2 regions of the Limosilactobacillus walteri genome follow, and region 1 is predicted to be linked to the other one. Evidence: predicted binding sites of a transcription regulator. Region 1 holds the regulator's gene; the other holds the start of a gene.
What was found. Region 1 encodes LexA, which represses DNA repair genes until DNA is damaged. Its sites were predicted from a motif close to CNAACANNTGTTNG; they were not measured.
Positions count from the first base shown of each region.

Region 1 (9,397 bases):
ATCTTAAAAAATTCTGACAACAAAAATAAAAAGACTACTGAATACCAGTAGCCCACCATGCTGACAAGTTAAATTATTTTTCCGCATTTTTTCCGCAGAATTAATTAAAAATAGCGTTCTATAGTGTAAACCTAAAATTAAAAATGCTGATATATCAATGCTTTAACAACTATTGATTATCAGCAAAACTTTAGATAAAGGAGACAAGGGGATTTGAACCCCTGCACGCTTTTACACGCCTAACGGTTTTCGAAACCGTCCTCTTCAGCCACTTGAGTATGTCTCCATATCAACTTAATTATTGTAACAAAAAAATAATGTTACGTAAAGCAGTTATTAAAGTGAGGAGGCAAGGAAATATATCATTAAGAGTTCAATTTTGCGAAAATGCTTTCTTGTTGATATGATATCCTATATGTTAAAATGCATTGGATTAGAGGATAGTTATGGTAAAAAAATATTATGTAGTAAAAAAAGGACGACAGCCTGGAATTTATCAAACCTGGGCGGAATGTCAAGAGCAAGTTAGCGGATATCCTAATGCGCGTTTTAAAAGTTTTAAAACCTTAAAAGAGGCTAATGATTGGCTTAATAATCAAACGCCGCAATTGTTATCAAAAGGAAAGGCTAGCAATAGTTTCCCTTCTAATGCTATTTGGCTCTATACAGATGGTGGCTCGCGTAATCACGGGAATAAACTTGGTCAGCATGTAAAAAGTAATGACAAAGCAGCTTGGGCTTACTTAATTCAGAATGGGGAACAGGTATACACCGATACTGCAGGAGAGTATGGTGCAACTAATAATAAAATGGAAGTAACGGCTTTACTTCAGGCACTCAATAAGCTAATTGAGCTTGGGTTACAAGAAATGCCCATTATTGCGACGTTAGATTCTCATTATGTGTTAGATCCTCTTATGAAAGGCTGGTTAAGTGGATGGCAACGCCGTGGTTGGAAAACTGCAGGAGGAACAACAGTGGCAAATCAAGAATTATGGCAGGCACTTGTGAAAATATTGCCTAAATTCTCGAACCTGCATTTTGAATGGACAAAGGGGCACTCCGTTAATGTCGGAAATAACCGTGTTGATGAATTACTAAATCATACAATGGATCAGATGTAATGTACTAAATATTTGTAAATAAGGGTGAGTGAAAATGAGAATTGGTATTGATAAGATGGCTTTTGCAACAACAAATAACTACTTGGATCTTGTAGAATTAGCCGAGTCACGTAATGTTGATCCTAACAAATTTACAATTGGAATTGGACAGGATCAGCAAGCGGTCGTGCCACCAACGCAAGATATTGTTACGTTAGGTGCGGCAGCAGCAAAAAAACTTTTAACACCGTCATTAATTAAGAATATTTCAACCCTAATTGTGGCGACTGAATCAGGCATTGATAATTCAAAAGCAAGTGCAATTTATATCAAACACTTACTCGGATTAAATGATTTTACACGGACAATTGAACTGAAAGAAGCATGTTATTCTGCTACCGCAGGAATACAGTTTGCAAAAGGATTAGTAGCAATTAATCCACAAGAAACAGTATTAGTGATCGCCACTGATATAGCCCGTTATGGTTTGAATACTCCAGGAGAAGTTACACAGGGAGCCGGCGCGGTTGCCATGCTTATTTCAGCAAATCCACATATTTTAACTCTTGAAGATACGACAGTTGCTTACAGTAAAGATATCATGGACTTTTGGCGGCCTCTATACGCAACCGAAGCGTTAGTCGATGGTAAATACTCTACCAATGTATATATTGACTTTTTTAAGCAAACCTTCACTCGTTACCAGCAACTTACTGGACATAGCTTAGCTGATTTTGCTGCGCTTACTTTTCATTTGCCATTTACAAAAATGGGTAAAAAGGGCTTGGAATCAATTTTAGGAGATCGTAAAGATAGGGTGGCAAGACGTTTACGCCAACAGTTAACGGCAAGCCAAGTCTATTCAAGAAGGGTCGGAAACCTTTATACTGGTTCATTATACTTATCATTAATGTCCCTCTTACAAAACGGGTCTCTTGCTGCTGGTGATAGAATTGGGTTATTTAGCTATGGATCTGGGGCAGAAGGAGAATTCTACACTGGAATTTTAGAAGAAGGTTATCAAAAATATCTGAACGATATCGAAACAGACTTAGCACAACGTCAAAAGGTTTCGGTAACTGAATACGAAAGGTTGTTTAGTAGTCAACTAGGAATGAATAGTGAAGATATTGAATTTGACGATACGGATGATTTATCACCGTTTATCCTAAAGGGACAAAAAAAACATCAACGAATTTATGAGGTAAAATAAAAAAACGAGGCTAATTAATTGCGTTAAACGCGTTAATCAGCTTCGTTTTAATTTAGAAGATATGATCACGAAATAGACCGACAACTTTTCCCAGAATTTTTACATTATCTAAGAAAATTGGTTCCATGGTATCGTTTTCTGGTTGTAAACGGAATCGTGTTTTTTCCTTAAAAAACCTTTTACAAGTTGCTTCATTATCATCGTTCATTGCGATAACAATATCACCGTTTTTAGCAGTGGATTGTTTACGAACAATAACTTGATCACCATTAAAAATACCAGCTTTTACCATACTTGTTCCACGAATAGTAAGCATGAAAAGGTCATTATTATCTTGGATCGAAGGAGGTATCGGGAAAAATTCTGTAGCATTTTCTACAGCTAGGATCGGCTGACCAGCTGTTACAACACCGAGCATTGGAATTTCTTTTTGCATAGGTTTTACGCCTAAAATGTCCAGTCCTTTGGGAGTAATCTCAAGGGCACGTGGTTTTGAAGGGTCTTTTTGTAAAAATCCTTGTTCGATTAAGCGGGTAATATGACCATGAACGGTCGAGGTAGAAGATAATCCAACAGCGCTACAAATCTCACGAACTGTTGGCGGATAACCATGATCTTCAACTTGCTTATGAATATAATTAAGTACGGCCATTTGTTTATTTTTTGCTGGCTTTGGCATATTGACACCTCATTATTATTAATTGTGTTAAGCTTATCATAGATGAAGGTATATTTCAAACGTACGTTCGTGATTTGCATTAGTTTTATAAACTAAGTAAAATCAATTTTATCAAGGAGATGATATTAATGGCTGAATCAAAAGAACAAGATGAACTTTTGAAGCGGATTAATGAGCTGGCTCATAAAAATAAAGAAGAAGGTTTGACTGAAGAAGAAACCAAGGAACGGGAACGCTTACGAAAGAAATATTTAAAGAATTTTCGTGAAGCAATGCGGAGTAATATCGAAATGATGCGGATTTTTGATAAAGATGGTAATGAAGTTACACCAGAAAAGGTTCGTGAAGTTCAGCGTAAAAAAGGTCTTCGTGACGATTAAAAAAGATTTGGTCTTTTCAAAGAATGCTCTTTCGTGTAAGATGGATAAGTAACGAGCAAAGGAGGAAGTAATTGTGGGTATGACGATCATGCTAATGATTCTTGCACTATTAGTCGGCTTAGTAATCGGCTTCTTTGGTGCACGGAAATACATGGAAAACTACCTCCGCAATAATCCACCGATTTCGGAAGAGATGCTGCGGACGATGATGCTTCAAATGGGACAAAAACCATCAAGTCGTAAACTACATCAAATGATGCAAGCGATGAAGGCGCAAGCTAAAAAGTCAAATCGTAAGTAATATAAAAGGATGTGATTTTTATCACATCCTTTTATATTACCGCTTAATTAAAAGTCATCATTTTTAGGCTTGGGAGGCATAATGTACTTATATTGCGGATTAATTTGCTTATCCAAGTCGTCAAACGCTGCTTGCATTTGTTTTTCTAAATCTGCCTGTACTTCAGGAGTAAGGCGCTGCTTACGGTCAATATAAATTGGCTTGCCAAATGCGATATGACGTGGTTTACGTGAGAAAAGCTGCCCGAATTTTAATGGCCCTTGATAAACAGCGGGGACTAAAGGAACGTTAGCCATCTTAGCAATAACAGTAGCGCCTCCTTTTAGTTTTGAAGAATAACGAGAGCCGCTAGGAAAAATAATCGTTGACAAGTCAGTTTTTCGCAAGATTGTGACAGGCTTTTTAATCGCGGAAGGACCTGGATTTTTTCGGTCTACAGGATAAGCATTAAGGGCCCTTAGAAATTTGCTGGCAAGCGGATTTTTGAATAATTCTTTTTTAGCCATAAAACTAAATTTCTTAGGCCAGACGGCAAGTGCTAATAAAACAGGGTCCATCCATGTGCGGTGAGGAGCAACAATAATATAATTCCCCTCAGGAATATTTTCTTGATTATATATTTGGGGACGACCGTTAATTAACGTTAAAAATGGGTTAACGATCTTTACAAGAAACGTATAGAGCATTTTAATCTTCCAATCTATAAGATAATAATATTTTCGTTCATCAGTATGACGAAAAAAAAACAAACTTGCAAGTATAAAAAATTAATGGAGATAATATGGAAAGTAAAAAGATTTTAAAAAAGGGCGAACGGATTGACCAGTTATATAGCCAAGATGTTCAGATAATTCAAAATCCACAGTGTTTTGCTTTTTCGTTGGATGCAGTGTTATTGGCCGATTTTGTCCGGCCTAATCATCGTCATAAATTAAAAGTAGTTGATCTTTGTGCCGGAAATGGTGCAATTGGCATTTTTTTGCACAATAAACTTGGTGGAAATTTTAAGGAAGTAGAATTACAGCCACAGATTGCTGATATGGCCGAGCGGACGATTTTACTAAATGGTTTTCAAGATCGTTATACAGTTATTAATACTGATATTGCTAACATAAATGACTATATCCCCAAAGATTCGGTTGATATCGTTTTATGCAACCCGCCTTACTTTCCCGTTACACCACAAAGTCAAAAGAATCCCAATAAGGCCTTGGCAATTGCTCGTCATGAAATAGCAACTGATTTAGCAACAGTTGTTAAGCAAATGAGTGGCCTGCTAAAAATGAATGGACATGGATACCTTGTTCATCGTCCTGATCGCTTGGCAGAGATTCTTACTATATGTCAAAAATATAGACTGGCTCCCAAGCGATTGCGGTTTATTTACCCTAAACCAGATCGCGATGCAAACATTTTATTACTTGAGGTAATTAAAGATGGCAAGCCAGGAGGAATAAAGGTCGTTCCGCCACTAATTGTTCATGGAGAAGATGGTAAATATTTACCAGCTGTTCAGGAGCTTTTATATGGCAAGTAAAGATTATTATATTTATATATTATATTGTGCTGATGATAGCCTTTATTGTGGTTTTACTGATAATGTTGAACGTCGCTTTCATACACACCAGAGTTATCGTGGCGCAAAGTATACGCGGGTGAAGAAACGTCATCCCTTAAAACTTATTTATTCAGAAAAATTTGCGTCAAAACATGATGCATTACATGCTGAATATTATTTCAAACATCAAACTCGAAAACAGAAAGAAGAATTCTTGCGCGCACATGGTGTTAGCATTTTAAAGTTACGGAGGAATTAAAATTTATGAAGATTTACGTATACGGTGTTTATAGTGATGAGGTTCCTTATATTAAGGAATGGCAAAATGAGCATCCAGAAGTTACGGTGGCGACAACTACTGAATTATTAAACGAAAAAAGCGCAGAGCTATCAAAGGGAAGTAATGGGGTAGTCGTTTTTCAGCAAAAGCCTTATCCTGATGATGCCTTGCGGCAGTTAGCTGCTAATGGAATTACTAAAATGTCCCTGCGAAACGTAGGGGTAGATAATATCAACCACAAACTTGCAACCGAATTAGGTTTTCAAATTACTAACGTTCCCGTCTATTCGCCAGCAGCAATCGCTGAATTTTCAGTAACACAGGCGCTTAACCTATTACGACGGACGAAAGAATTTTACTTAAAACTAGGTAAAGGAGATTACAATTGGGCACCGCATATTGCTAAGGAAATGAACAAGCAAATTGTTGGGATCGTTGGAACTGGTAATATTGGATCGACTGCCGCTAAAATATTTGCAGGCTTTGGGGCAAAAGTAATTGCGTACAGCCGTCATAAAAACCCAGAATTAGATGGGATAGTTGAATATGTTGAATTGAAGGAATTATATAAACAATCAACGATTATTTCTTTATACCTCCCACATGTTCCTGCAACCGATAAAATGATTAATCGAAAAACATTTTCAATGATGAAAGATGGAGTCCTGCTCATTAATACTGCCCGTGGACCATTGGTAGATGAAGATGCGTTGATTGACGCGTTAGATACCGGTAAAGTCGGAGGTGCTGCTTTAGACGTATTAACTGGTGAAACTAAAATCTTTAACCAGCAAATTAATGAAAATGAGATTGATTATCCAGAATTTAAGAGTCTTGTCAAGCGCCCGAATGTTTTAATTACTCCTCACATTGCCTTTTATACAGATCAAGCTATAAAAAATATGGTTAAAATGAGTTTATCCGCTAATCTAGACTTAATTACAACGGGAACATCTGATAAATTAGTTAAGTTTTAATATTATAAAAGAAGTTGAGAAAAAAGCTTGTCAGTAGGCAAGCTTTTTTGTATACTATATTTCGGTGTTACACGCCAATTTCACACCCAGGATGATGGTGGTGTGGGTGCTTAGATAGTCCCGCTGCCAGAAGAAAACTGGGGAGGAAAAACAATTTGGAGGTATATTATGTCTGTTGTATCTATGAAGCAATTGCTTGAAGCCGGTGTCCACTTTGGTCACCAAACTCGTCGTTGGAACCCAAAGATGGAAGAATACATCTTTACTGAACGTAATGGTATTTATATCATTGACTTACAAAAGACTGTTAAGTTAATCGATACTGCCTACAATTACATGAAAGATGTTGCTGCTAACGGCGGAGTTGCTTTATTCGTTGGTACTAAGAAGCAAGCACAAGATGCTATTGAAGAAGAAGCTACTCGTGCAGGTCAATACTATGTTAACCATCGTTGGTTAGGTGGTACGTTGACTAACTGGAAGACTATCCAATCACGTATTGCTCGTCTAAAGGAACTTAAGAAGATGAGTGAAGACGGTACTTTTGATGTCCTTCCAAAGAAGGAAGTAGCTGTTTTAACTAAGCAACGTGAAAAGCTTGAACGTTTCCTTGGTGGTATTGAAGATATGCCACGGATTCCAGATGTTATGTTCATCGTTGATCCTCACAAGGAACAAATTGCAGTTAAGGAAGCACAAAAGTTACACATTCCAATCGTTGCAATGGTTGATACAAACACTGATCCAGATGACATTGATTACGTTATCCCATCAAATGATGACGCTATTCGTGCGGTTCGCTTGATCACTTCAAAGATGGCTGATGCTTTTGTTGAAGGTAAGCAAGGTCAAGATGACGCTCAACAACAAGAAGTTGCTGAAGACAACGCCGCTAATGAAACTGTTACTGAAGATTCATTAAAGAACTTAAAGAACAGTGTTGAAGGAAAAGAAGACTAAAAATTATTAATTCTTGGGCTGTTTTGTACGGACCATTCTGGCCTAAGTACTAAACGGCCTTTTTTCAAAAAAGATAATTAAATATAAAGGAGAGATTTCATCATGGCTGAAATTAAAGCTGCTCAAGTTATGCAATTACGTAAAAAGTCCGGTGCCGGGATCATGGATGCTAAAAAGGCATTAGTTGCTAGTGACGGCGACATGGATAAAGCGATGGATTACCTTCGCGAAAAGGGAATTGCAAAGGCAGCCAAGAAGAGTGATCGTGTTGCAGCTGAAGGTTTAGCTGATATTGCTGTTAATGGTAATACAGCTGCAATCGTTGAATTAAACTCAGAAACTGATTTTGTTGCTGCTAGTGAACCTTTCAAAGAATTATTAAATAAGGTTACTAAATTAATTAGCGAAAATAAGCCTGCTAATGTTGAAGAAGCACTAGCTATTAAGACTGAAAATGGTACATTGAATGATGACATTATCAGTACAACACAAAAGACTGGTGAAAAAGTTAGTCTTCGTCGGTTTACTGTAGTTGAAAAGGATGATAGTGATAACTTTGGTGCCTACTTACACCAAGGTGGCCAAATTGCTGCATTAGTTGTCTTAGAAGGTGCTGATGAAGCTACTGCTAAGGACGTTGCTATGCATGTTGCCGCTATCAACCCTGAATTCATGACTCGTGATGATGTTTCTCAAGAACGTCTTGACCATGAACGTTCTGTATTTAGAGAAGAAACTTTAAACGAAGGTAAGCCTGAGAAAATCGTTGATAAGATTGTTGAAGGTCGTTTAAATAAATTCCTTTCACAAATTTGCTTAGCTGATCAAGACTTCGTTAAGGATTCAGACCAAACTGTTGAACAATATGTTTCAAGCAAGAATGGTAAGTTGAAGTCCTTCATTCGTTACGAAGTTGGTGAAGGAATCGAAAAAAAGCAAGATGACTTTGCTCAAGAAGTTAAGGACCAAATGAACTAAGCGTTCGGTCATTAGGGGGACGTACTCAATGTAGTGCGTCCTTTTTTAAAAATTAGCTTGCAAATTCAAGGAGGATATCGCATGTCAGACATTAAATACAAGCGTGTTATTTTAAAGCTCAGTGGTGAAGCATTAGCTGGAGATAAAGGCTTCGGGATTAATCCGCCAGTTTTAAAGGATGTTGCGAAAGAATTAAAGGAAGTCCATGATTTAGGTGTACAAATCGCGATTGTTGTTGGTGGTGGTAACATGTGGCGTGGTGTTACTGGAGCCGAATTAGGTATGGAGCGTGCACAAGCCGATTATATTGGTATGTTAGCTACAATTATGAATGCCTTATCGTTACAGGATGCACTTGAATCAATTGGTGTTCCAACACGGGTACAAACATCAATTGAAATGCGGCAAATCGCAGAGCCTTACATTCGTCGAAAAGCAATTCGCCATTTAGAAAAAGATCGAATTGTTATCTTTGCTGGTGGTACAGGAAGTCCTTACTTCTCAACGGATACAACAGCTGCGTTAAGAGCTGCTGAAATTAATGCTGACGCAATCTTGATGGGTAAAAATGGAGTTGATGGTGTCTACTCTGCGGATCCAAATAAGGTTAAGGATGCTACCAAGTTTGATCACTTAACTCATATGGATATTATCGAAAAGAATTTGCATGTTATGGATACAACAGCTAGTTCATTGTCGATGGATAACCACATTCCATTAGTGGTCTTTAATTTAAATACACCAGGTAATATCATGAAAGTAGTAACTGGTGAAGAAGTTGGAACTACAATTGAGGGAGATTAATAATATGGCTACAGGAAAAGAAATTTTAAACGATGCCAAGCAAAAAATGGCTAAGTCAGGTGACGCATTACAACGTACATTGGCTGATATTCGTGCAGGCCAAGCTAATGCTAGCCTATTGAATTCTGTAAAAGTTGAATACTACGGAGCACCAACTCCATTAA
Region 1 covers NZ_QORN01000043.1:718-10,114, forward strand. Annotated here, with positions in the region: tRNA gene DTK66_RS09400 (tRNA-Ser) at 199-286, opposite strand; gene DTK66_RS09405 (ribonuclease H family protein) at 447-1,124, shown strand; gene DTK66_RS09410 (hydroxymethylglutaryl-CoA synthase) at 1,159-2,316, shown strand; gene lexA (transcriptional repressor LexA) at 2,369-2,995, opposite strand; gene DTK66_RS09420 (DUF896 domain-containing protein) at 3,124-3,375, shown strand; gene DTK66_RS09425 (YneF family protein) at 3,449-3,676, shown strand; gene DTK66_RS09430 (lysophospholipid acyltransferase family protein) at 3,724-4,362, opposite strand; gene DTK66_RS09435 (tRNA1(Val) (adenine(37)-N6)-methyltransferase) at 4,458-5,213, shown strand; gene DTK66_RS09440 (GIY-YIG nuclease family protein) at 5,203-5,493, shown strand; gene DTK66_RS09445 (D-2-hydroxyacid dehydrogenase) at 5,499-6,491, shown strand; gene rpsB (30S ribosomal protein S2) at 6,660-7,451, shown strand; gene tsf (translation elongation factor Ts) at 7,554-8,429, shown strand; gene pyrH (UMP kinase) at 8,511-9,233, shown strand; gene frr (ribosome recycling factor) at 9,238-9,397, shown strand, end outside.

Region 2 (9,397 bases), on a different contig from region 1:
TTTTGGTGGAATTTTCATTCTTCATGAACACAAGAGTAAACGTGAAATGTTTTATACAATTTTGGGAATTGTGTTAATTGTAATTGGAAGCGTTGCAACATCATTTGCCTAGGAAGACAGTTAATATGACAAAACTAAAAAATTTTATTTTTGATATTGATGGTACTTTAATAAATACATGTAATATGTATATGCCGGCTTATTTGTGACTCTTAAAAAGAACGGGTATTACTTTTCGGCAAGTCAAATAAAAGAGCTGAAAAAAAGAATATATGGTTTGGCTGCTACAAATGCGTTAGAGTACCTGGGTGTCCCACATAGTGAAGTGAAGATAATTAACCGAGAATGGTTAAGGGCAGCTTATCAAAATTTTAATGAGGTAAAAATATTCAATGGCATTCCTGATGTATTAAGAAAGATGGCAGCAGATCCTGATAATCATTTAGCAATTGTGACTTCAAAAACGGAACGTGAGTATCAACGGTATTTTCAAGATAAGTATGATTTTGCATCTGTTTATTCAGTGGTAGTAACTGCCGATAAAACGAATAGACATAAGCCGGATTCAGAGCCAATTGTATATGCAATGAAGGAAATGAAAGCAAATCCCCGTGAAACTATTTATATTGGTGATATGCAAACTGATTTGCTTGCTGCGCATCGAGCGGGAATAAAATTCGCCGGAGCATTATATGGGTCAATCAACCCGGAAGCATTAAAGAAAGCCGATTATCTTTTAAGGTCACCAAGAGACTTGTTGAAAATCTAATTATTCCTAATAAGTTTTTTCTTGAATTTTTACATAAAAATTGTATGATTGTAAAAATCAACTATTTTGGGGAGGAATCCGCCATGGGAATGCATGAGTATTTAAAAAGTTTAAGTGATCTTGAAATGATTAATCGTGCTCCGGGATATTTTAAATTTGAAGAGCATAACGTTGCTGCCCATTCTTTTAAGGTGACGCAGGCGGCACAAATGCTTGGTGATATTGAAGAACAAGCAGGTAATGAGATTAACTGGCGGTCACTATACGAAAAAGCCCTTAATCATGACTACACAGAGCGCTTTATCGGTGATATTAAGACACCGGTCAAGTATGCGACGCCGGAATTGCGGTCGATGTTGGCCCGGGTAGACAAGTCACTGACTGAGAACTTTATTCAATCAGAAATCCCGGCTGAATTTCGCACGGCATACGAGCGACGCTTTGCGGAAGGAAAAGATGATACGCTTGAAGGTCAAATTCTAGCAGTAGCTGATAAAATTGACCTGATGTATGAATCGTTTGGCGAAATTCAAAAAGGTAATCCAGAACCGGTGTATATGGATATCTACAAGTCAAGTTTGACCGCGATCATGGACTTTCGCGATATGGCAAGTGTGCAATACTTTCTTAAAAAGATCTTGCCGGAGTTATTAAAAGACAATGCAGATGGTAATGCCAAAAATCAACTGGCAATTGTGACAACCCAAATAATTCAACAATAGGTATTGTAAAATGTTCTTCTTTTACTTAATAGTTGCTTTTTGCAAACGCTTTCTTATAATAGAGATAGAGGGTAAAAGCTAACAAAGTAAAGGGAGGCGGCAAACATGTTTACGGCAAGTATGTTTACGGGAACATTTTCAATTTTAGTATTATGGTTAATTGTTGATATTTTCTGGATATTAAGTCGGCCTAAAGATATCGTAATGCGTCGGATATGCGCTTGGATTAATTTAATTGCAATTATCGGCGGATTTAGTGTATTTTATGGTGTAACTCACTTGGGCAATGCCAATATTGTTCCATGGTTTATTTGCCTCAATTGGCTTAACGTTATTGCGGCAGGTTTCCAATTTTACTTTGGTTATGCTCGGCGGTTTAATTAAAAATAGGTTTTGCGGAGAATTAGTGGGAAATGCCCACGATTCTCCTTATTTTTATCTAGTAAATTTATAGACGAATGCATGTTTGGATGATAAACTTATAACAGTAAATAGTGAAGTGATGATATGAGTGGGACGCGGTAATTTAACGCTTGCGATTCCACTTTCTTTTGTCTAAAAATTGTAAGAGGGAGGACCTTTTTGTGATATACCGGCAACCAGATAAAAAATTTGAATTAGTATCAGATTATCAGCCAACAGGCGATCAACCCCAAGCGATTGCACAATTGACTAAGGGAATTGAAGAGGGCGAGAAGTCTCAAATCCTATTAGGAGCCACAGGGACAGGAAAAACATTTACGATTTCAAACGTTATCGCTAATGTCAATAAGCCGACATTGATCCTCTCTCATAATAAGACGCTTGCGGGACAGCTTTATGGTGAGATGAAAAAGTTCTTCCCTCATAATGCAGTTGAATATTTTGTTTCATACTATGACTATTACCAACCGGAAGCATATGTTCCTTCTAGTGATACATATATTGAAAAAGATGCTTCAATTAACGACGAGATTGATAAATTGCGCCACTCAGCGACTACTTCATTGCTAGAAAGAAATGACGTTATTGTGGTTGCTTCAGTATCGAGTATTTTTGGATTAGGTGATCCGCGGGAGTACCAGAATAGTGTCCTTTCTTTGCGGGTAGGACAAGAGATCGAACGTGATCGGCTGTTAACCGACCTTGTTAACATTCAGTTTGACCGTAATGATATTGATTTTCAACGTGGACGGTTTCGGGTACGGGGCGACGTTGTCGAGATTTTTCCCGCTTCTCGTGATGAGCGGGCTTTACGGGTTGAATTTTTCGGAGATGAGATCGACCGGATTCGCGAAGTTGACGCTTTAACTGGCGAGGTGATCGGTGACCGTGACCATGTTTCGATATTCCCAGCGACGCACTTTATGACTAACGAAGAAGTGATGGATCGCGCGCTTCCGCAGATTGAAGCGGATATGAAAAAACAAGTAAAGAAATTTACTGATGCTGGAAAACTTCTTGAAGCCGAGCGGATTCAGCAGCGGACGACTTACGATATCGAGATGATGCGGGAGATGGGTTATACCAACGGAATTGAAAACTATTCCCGCTATATGGACGGACGAAAACCGGGTGAGCCGCCATACACGTTGCTTGATTTCTTCCCGAAAGACTTTTTGCTTGTTGTTGATGAATCCCACCAAACAATGCCGCAGGTACGTGGAATGTACAACGGCGATCGCGCCCGGAAACAGATGCTAATCGATTATGGATTTCGGTTACCAAGTGCCTTAGATAACCGTCCATTAAAACTACCAGAGTTTGAGCAACACGTTAACCAGGTTGTGTATATGTCAGCTACTCCCGGACCTTATGAGATGGAGCAAACTGACCATGTTGCCCAGCAGATTATTCGGCCAACCGGACTTCTTGATCCGACAGTTGAAGTACGACCAGTAATGGGGCAGATTGATGACCTCGTTGGCGAAATCAATAAGCGGATTGAGCGTAATGAACGGGTATTTGTGACTACGTTGACGAAGAAAATGTCAGAAGACTTGACTGATTATTTGAAAGACATGGGGTTGAAGGTTAAATACCTCCATAGTGATATTAAGACGCTTGAGCGGACTCAGATCATTCGGGACTTGCGGCTGGGTAAGTTTGATGTTCTGGTCGGAATCAATCTTTTGCGGGAAGGACTTGATGTTCCTGAAGTATCGTTAGTAGCGATTCTGGATGCTGATAAGGAAGGATTTTTACGAAATGAGCGCTCACTGATCCAGACAATTGGCCGGGCAGCGCGGAATGAGAACGGTGCTGTTATTATGTATGCTGATACAGTAACTGATTCGATGCAAAAGGCAATCGATGAGACGAAACGCCGGCGGACGATTCAGATGAAGTATAATGAAGAGCACCATATTACGCCACATACAATAATTAAACCAATTCAAGAAGCAATTTCCGTTACTAAAAAGGCGGCGGATGATGAAGAACAAGTCAATAGTGCCGAATTTACAGATAAAGATTTTGCTAAGCTTGATAAAAACGCGCAGGTCAAAATGCTTGATGAATTGACAGAACAAATGCGATCAGCAGCTAAGCGCTTAGACTTTGAACAAGCCGCTACTCTTCGCGACACAATTATGGAATTAAAAACACAAGTTAAAAAATAAAAGGAGGGATTAGTTCGTGGCAAATGATAAGATCATAATCCATGGTGCACGAGCACACAACTTGAAAAATATTGACGTGACGATTCCTAAGAATAAGCTAGTTGTTGTAACAGGATTGTCAGGTTCTGGCAAGAGTTCACTGGCATTTGATACCCTTTATGCCGAAGGACAACGACGCTACGTGGAGAGCCTGTCTGCGTATGCGCGGCAATTTTTAGGACAGATGGACAAGCCGGACGTCGACTCAATTGACGGGCTTTCACCAGCAATTTCGATTGATCAAAAAACAACGTCGCATAACCCCCGCTCAACGGTTGGAACTGTTACTGAGATCAATGACTTCTTACGTTTATTATGGGCGCGGGTTGGTACACCGATTTGTCCAAATGATAATATTCCGATTACTAGTCAATCGCCGGAACAAATGGTTGACCGTGTACTGGAATTACCGGAACGGACTCGTTTGCAAATTTTATCCCCAGTCGTTCGTGAAAAAAAGGGGACGCAAAAGAAAGTTTTTGAGACAATTAAGCGTGAAGGCTTTGTTCGAGTGCAGGTAGATGGGGAAACTTATGACCTTGATGAAGTGCCGGAATTAGATAAAAACAAAAAGCACACGATTAACGTTGTGATTGACCGAATTATTATTAAAGACGGTGTAAGATCGCGGCTATTTGATTCTTTTGAAGCAGCGCTTCGCTTAAGTAAAGGGTATGCGATTGCCGATATTATTGGTGGCGACCCAATTCCTTTCTCAGAACAGTATGCCTGTCCAATTTGTGGCTTCACGGTTGGTGAATTAGAACCACGCCTATTTTCTTTTAATGCACCGACTGGAGCCTGTCCCGAGTGTGAAGGATTAGGGTTGAAGCTAGAAGTAGATATTGATTTGGTTGTCCCCGATCCTGCTAAGACATTGAGAGAAGGGGCCATCGTTCCGTGGAATCCGATTTCTTCACAATACTATCCGCAGCTACTAGAACAATTTTGTAAATCGGCGGGGATTGATATGGATACGCCATTTAATAAGTTACCGAAAAAGCAGCAACAACAGGTTCTCTATGGGAATGGTGCTAAGACATTCCACTTTCATTATGAAAACGATTTTGGCGGTATCCGTGATGTTGATGTGCCTTTTGAAGGAGTGATTAACAACATCAATCGGCGTTATCGGGAAACTAATTCCGACTTTACTCGTGAGCAAATGAGAAAATATATGACGGAGCTGCCATGTCCGGTTTGTCACGGCTATCGTTTAAATCAGCGTGCGTTAGCAGTCAAAATTGATGGTAAAAATATTGGAGAAATTTCTGACTTACCAATCAGTGAATCACTTGAGTTCTTTAAAGATGTTCAATTATCAGATCAAAATCAGCAAATTGCTAAGCCAATTTTGAAGGAAATTATTGACCGATTAACATTTATGAAAAATGTTGGAGTTGAATATTTGACGCTTAGTCGATCTGCGCGGACGCTTTCTGGTGGTGAAGCCCAACGAATTCGATTGGCAACCCAGATCGGCTCGAATCTATCGGGGGTAATGTATGTATTAGATGAACCATCAATCGGGTTGCATCAACGGGATAATGACCGGTTAATCGCTTCCTTAAAAGCAATGCGCGACCTTGGCAATACATTGATTGTGGTTGAGCATGATGAAGACACGATGCGTGCTGCTGATTATATTATTGATATCGGTCCTGGCGCTGGTGAAAATGGTGGACAAGTAATGGCTGCGGGCACGCCGAAGCAGATTATGCGCTCACGAAAGTCGCTTACTGGTCAATATCTTTCCGGAAAGAAATTTATTGAGGTCCCGCAGGAACGGCGACCAGGGAATGGCAAAAAAATTACGATTAAAGGCGCTGCTGCAAACAATTTAAAAAATATTGATGTTGATTTTCCTTTAGGTAAATTTATCTGTGTAACAGGTGTTTCTGGTTCTGGGAAGTCAACGCTGGTTAATTTGATTTTGAAGCGGGTCTTGGCACAAAAATTAAATAATAACTCTGCTAAACCGGGGAAGTATAAGTCAATTAGTGGTGTTAAAAACATCGAAAAGGTGATTAATATTGACCAATCCCCAATTGGACGGACACCTCGAAGCAATCCAGCTACTTATACTGGAGTCTTTGATGATATTCGGGAGTTATTTGCGCAGACTAACCAAGCAAAGATGCGGGGCTACACAAAGGGACGCTTTAGCTTTAACGTAAAGGGTGGTCGTTGTGAGGCATGTCGTGGTGATGGAATTATTAAGATTGAGATGAACTTCTTACCAGACGTATACGTTCCTTGTGAAGTATGTCATGGTACCCGTTACAACTCTGAAACGCTTGAAGTTGAATATAAGGGAAAAAATATTGCGCAAGTACTGAACATGACTGTTTCTGAAGCATTAGCATTCTTTAGTGCAATTCCGAAGATCAAGCGTAAGCTTCAAACAATTGAAGATGTTGGTTTAGGTTATGTTCACCTCGGACAGCCGGCAACTACTCTTTCTGGTGGTGAAGCCCAACGAATGAAGTTAGCGGCTGAATTGCACCGACAATCTCACGGTAAGAGCTTCTATATCCTCGATGAACCAACAACTGGGCTGCACATGGACGATATCAAGCGACTATTAGCAGTTCTTCAACGATTAGTAGATGCTGGAAATACAGTATTGGTTATTGAACATGACTTAGATGTGGTCAAGTCAGCTGATTGGTTAATTGATCTAGGACCGGAAGGAGGAGCCGGGGGCGGTAATATCGTTGCAACAGGGACTCCTGAAGAAGTGGCAGAAGTAAAAGAAAGTTATACAGGCCGCTACCTTAAAGAGATGCTTACGCGAGATCAAAACTGGGCAGCAGAACGAGCAGCCAAAAATAAAAAATAAAAAAAGAGTTGCAAATTTAATCTTCTAATGGTATTCTAATAAAAATCAACGTACACGAAATGAGGGAAAACAAATGTTACGATTAGTTAATCAAAATCAACAATTTTCTTCCTCCTCAGCCTCTAGTTCCATTAAGGCTGAGTGATTTTGGTGTACCCATAGACAGGTGTAAATATACCCGGGTCTCTATTAATCATTTGGCAAGTCCTTATGATTAATGTAACGAGACCTGGGTTTTTATTTTGCCTAATATTAGAATGGAGGAATGATGATGAATCAACAACCAGCAGATGAATTAAAAAGGTCGCTTGGGTTCTGGTCTGCCATTTCGATTGTTGTTGGAACAATAATCGGGTCAGGAATCTTCTTTAAACAGGGATCAGTTTTAGATAGTGCTGGAACTTCTACCCTAGCGATTGCTGCCTGGGTATTTGGTGGTATTATTACCCTCACTGGTGGACTAACAGTCGCTGAAATTGGGGCCCAAATGCCATACACTGGGGGTCTATATGTATACATTGAAAATATTTATGGTCGTTTACTAGGCTTCCTTGCTGGCTGGATGCAGGTGATTGTCTATGGCCCAGCGATTATTGCTTCGGTAGCCGGCTTTATGAGTATTTTAATGGCAAATTTCTTCGGCCTCGGGGCAGCATGGCGCATTCCGTTAGCGGTTATTACGGTCGTTGCAATTGGGATTATGAACTTATTTGAAAATAAAGTTGGAGCTATTTTTTCCATTATTACAACTGCTGGTAAAATGATTCCGATTGCAGCTATTATCATCTTTGGGCTGTTTTGGGGACACCAAGATGCTTTTGGTCAAACAGTTACGGAAGTCCATCAAGCAACCGGCGGCTTCGGAGTTGCCGTTCTTGCAACCTTATTTGGTTATGATGGCTGGATTTTAATTGCTAACCTTGGTGGTGAAATGAAGAATCCACAAAAATTACTCCCTAAGGCAATTATTTTTGGGATTACCGCTGTTCTAATTATCTATACATTAATTACTGTTGGTATTTTGAAGTTTCTTCCCGCTAATACAATTCATCGGTTGGGAGAAAATGCCACTGCTTACTTAGCTGTTAAGGCTTTCGGGGCTGTTGGCGGTAAATTATTATCAGCGGGAATTATTATCTCAATGATGGGAACATTAAACGGTAAAATGATTACTTTCCCGCGGATTGTCTACGCAATGGCCCGCCGTCGTGACCTACCGTTCTCACGGTATCTTGCTTATATTACGCCTAAAGGAAAATCGCCAGTTGTTGCTACGATTTTTATTATCGTGCTAGCGACGGTGATGATGTGTTTCTTTGATCCAGATCACTTGTCAGACTTGTGCGTGTTTACAGTGTATTGTTTCTACTTGTTAGCCTTCTTTGGGATTTTCATCTTGCGGCGTAAAAATAAGGGACCTCGTCCATTTAGTACGCCACTATATCCGCTTGTTCCCATTGTTGCAATTGCCGGCGGAATTTTTGTACTGGTAAGTGAGGTATTGAATGACCCGGCTGGTGTTCTTCTCTTTGTAGGAATTGTGATTGTTGGTTTACCAATTCTTTACATTGTTAAACGAATGGATCAGCGTCGAATGAAATGGTAACTAATAACTATTAATGGTGAATAAGGCTGTGACATAAGGCATCGATATAATTGCAAATGCTACAGCGCAGTATACAAAGGACTCTAGTATTCGGCAAAACTGAATGCTAGAGTCCTTTGTATGTTTGTGGGGTCGTGAAGCTGAAGTCATGAATAACTTCTGTCACGCGCCATTTCTTTTTGAGATTCAATTAAGACACGCCCGGCTTGATATGGTAAAATAGGTGGGTAGCTGTAAGGAAGAAGGGAACTAATGATGGCGGATAATAAATTAAAAGTAGTAATAATCACGGGGATGAGTGGGGCTGGTAAAACTGTTGCCGTCCACAGTCTAGAAGATTTAGGTTATTTCGTAATTGATAATATGCTTCCGAGTCTCGCTGGGAAATTTGTGGATGTAGTTAAAGATTCTGGTGAATTTAATAAGATAGCGATGGTGATGGATACTCGTTCACGGGGATTTTATGACGAGGTTTTGCCAAATTTGGAAAGGCTGAAAGAACGGACAGACCTTGATGTTAAGTTGCTATTTCTTGACGCTAATGACGTTACGTTAATTTCACGGTATAAAGAAACGCGGCGTGCACATCCGCTTTCTCCGCATGGTCGAATTCTCGATGGTGTGGAATTAGAACGAAAGCTTTCGGCGGACCTTAAGAGTCAGGCTGATGTTGCTATTGATACCACCAACATAACACCACGCAACCTTAAATTGCGAATTAATAAGCTTTTTGGTCATGGGGAAGGTAATGATTTCTATGTTGAAGTAATGTCATTTGGCTTTAAATATGGGTTACCACTAGATGCTGACATTGTAATG
Region 2 covers NZ_QORN01000029.1:63,291-72,687, forward strand. Annotated here, with positions in the region: gene DTK66_RS07570 (GRP family sugar transporter) at 1-112, shown strand, start outside; gene DTK66_RS07575 (HAD family hydrolase) at 206-769, shown strand; gene DTK66_RS07580 (YfbR-like 5'-deoxynucleotidase) at 853-1,491, shown strand; gene DTK66_RS07585 (hypothetical protein) at 1,597-1,875, shown strand; gene uvrB (excinuclease ABC subunit UvrB) at 2,076-4,091, shown strand; gene uvrA (excinuclease ABC subunit UvrA) at 4,108-6,972, shown strand; gene DTK66_RS07600 (APC family permease) at 7,244-8,578, shown strand; gene rapZ (RNase adapter RapZ) at 8,834-9,397, shown strand, end outside.
Region 2: the regulator LexA is predicted to act here: its motif matches at 1,947-1,960, upstream of uvrB (excinuclease ABC subunit UvrB).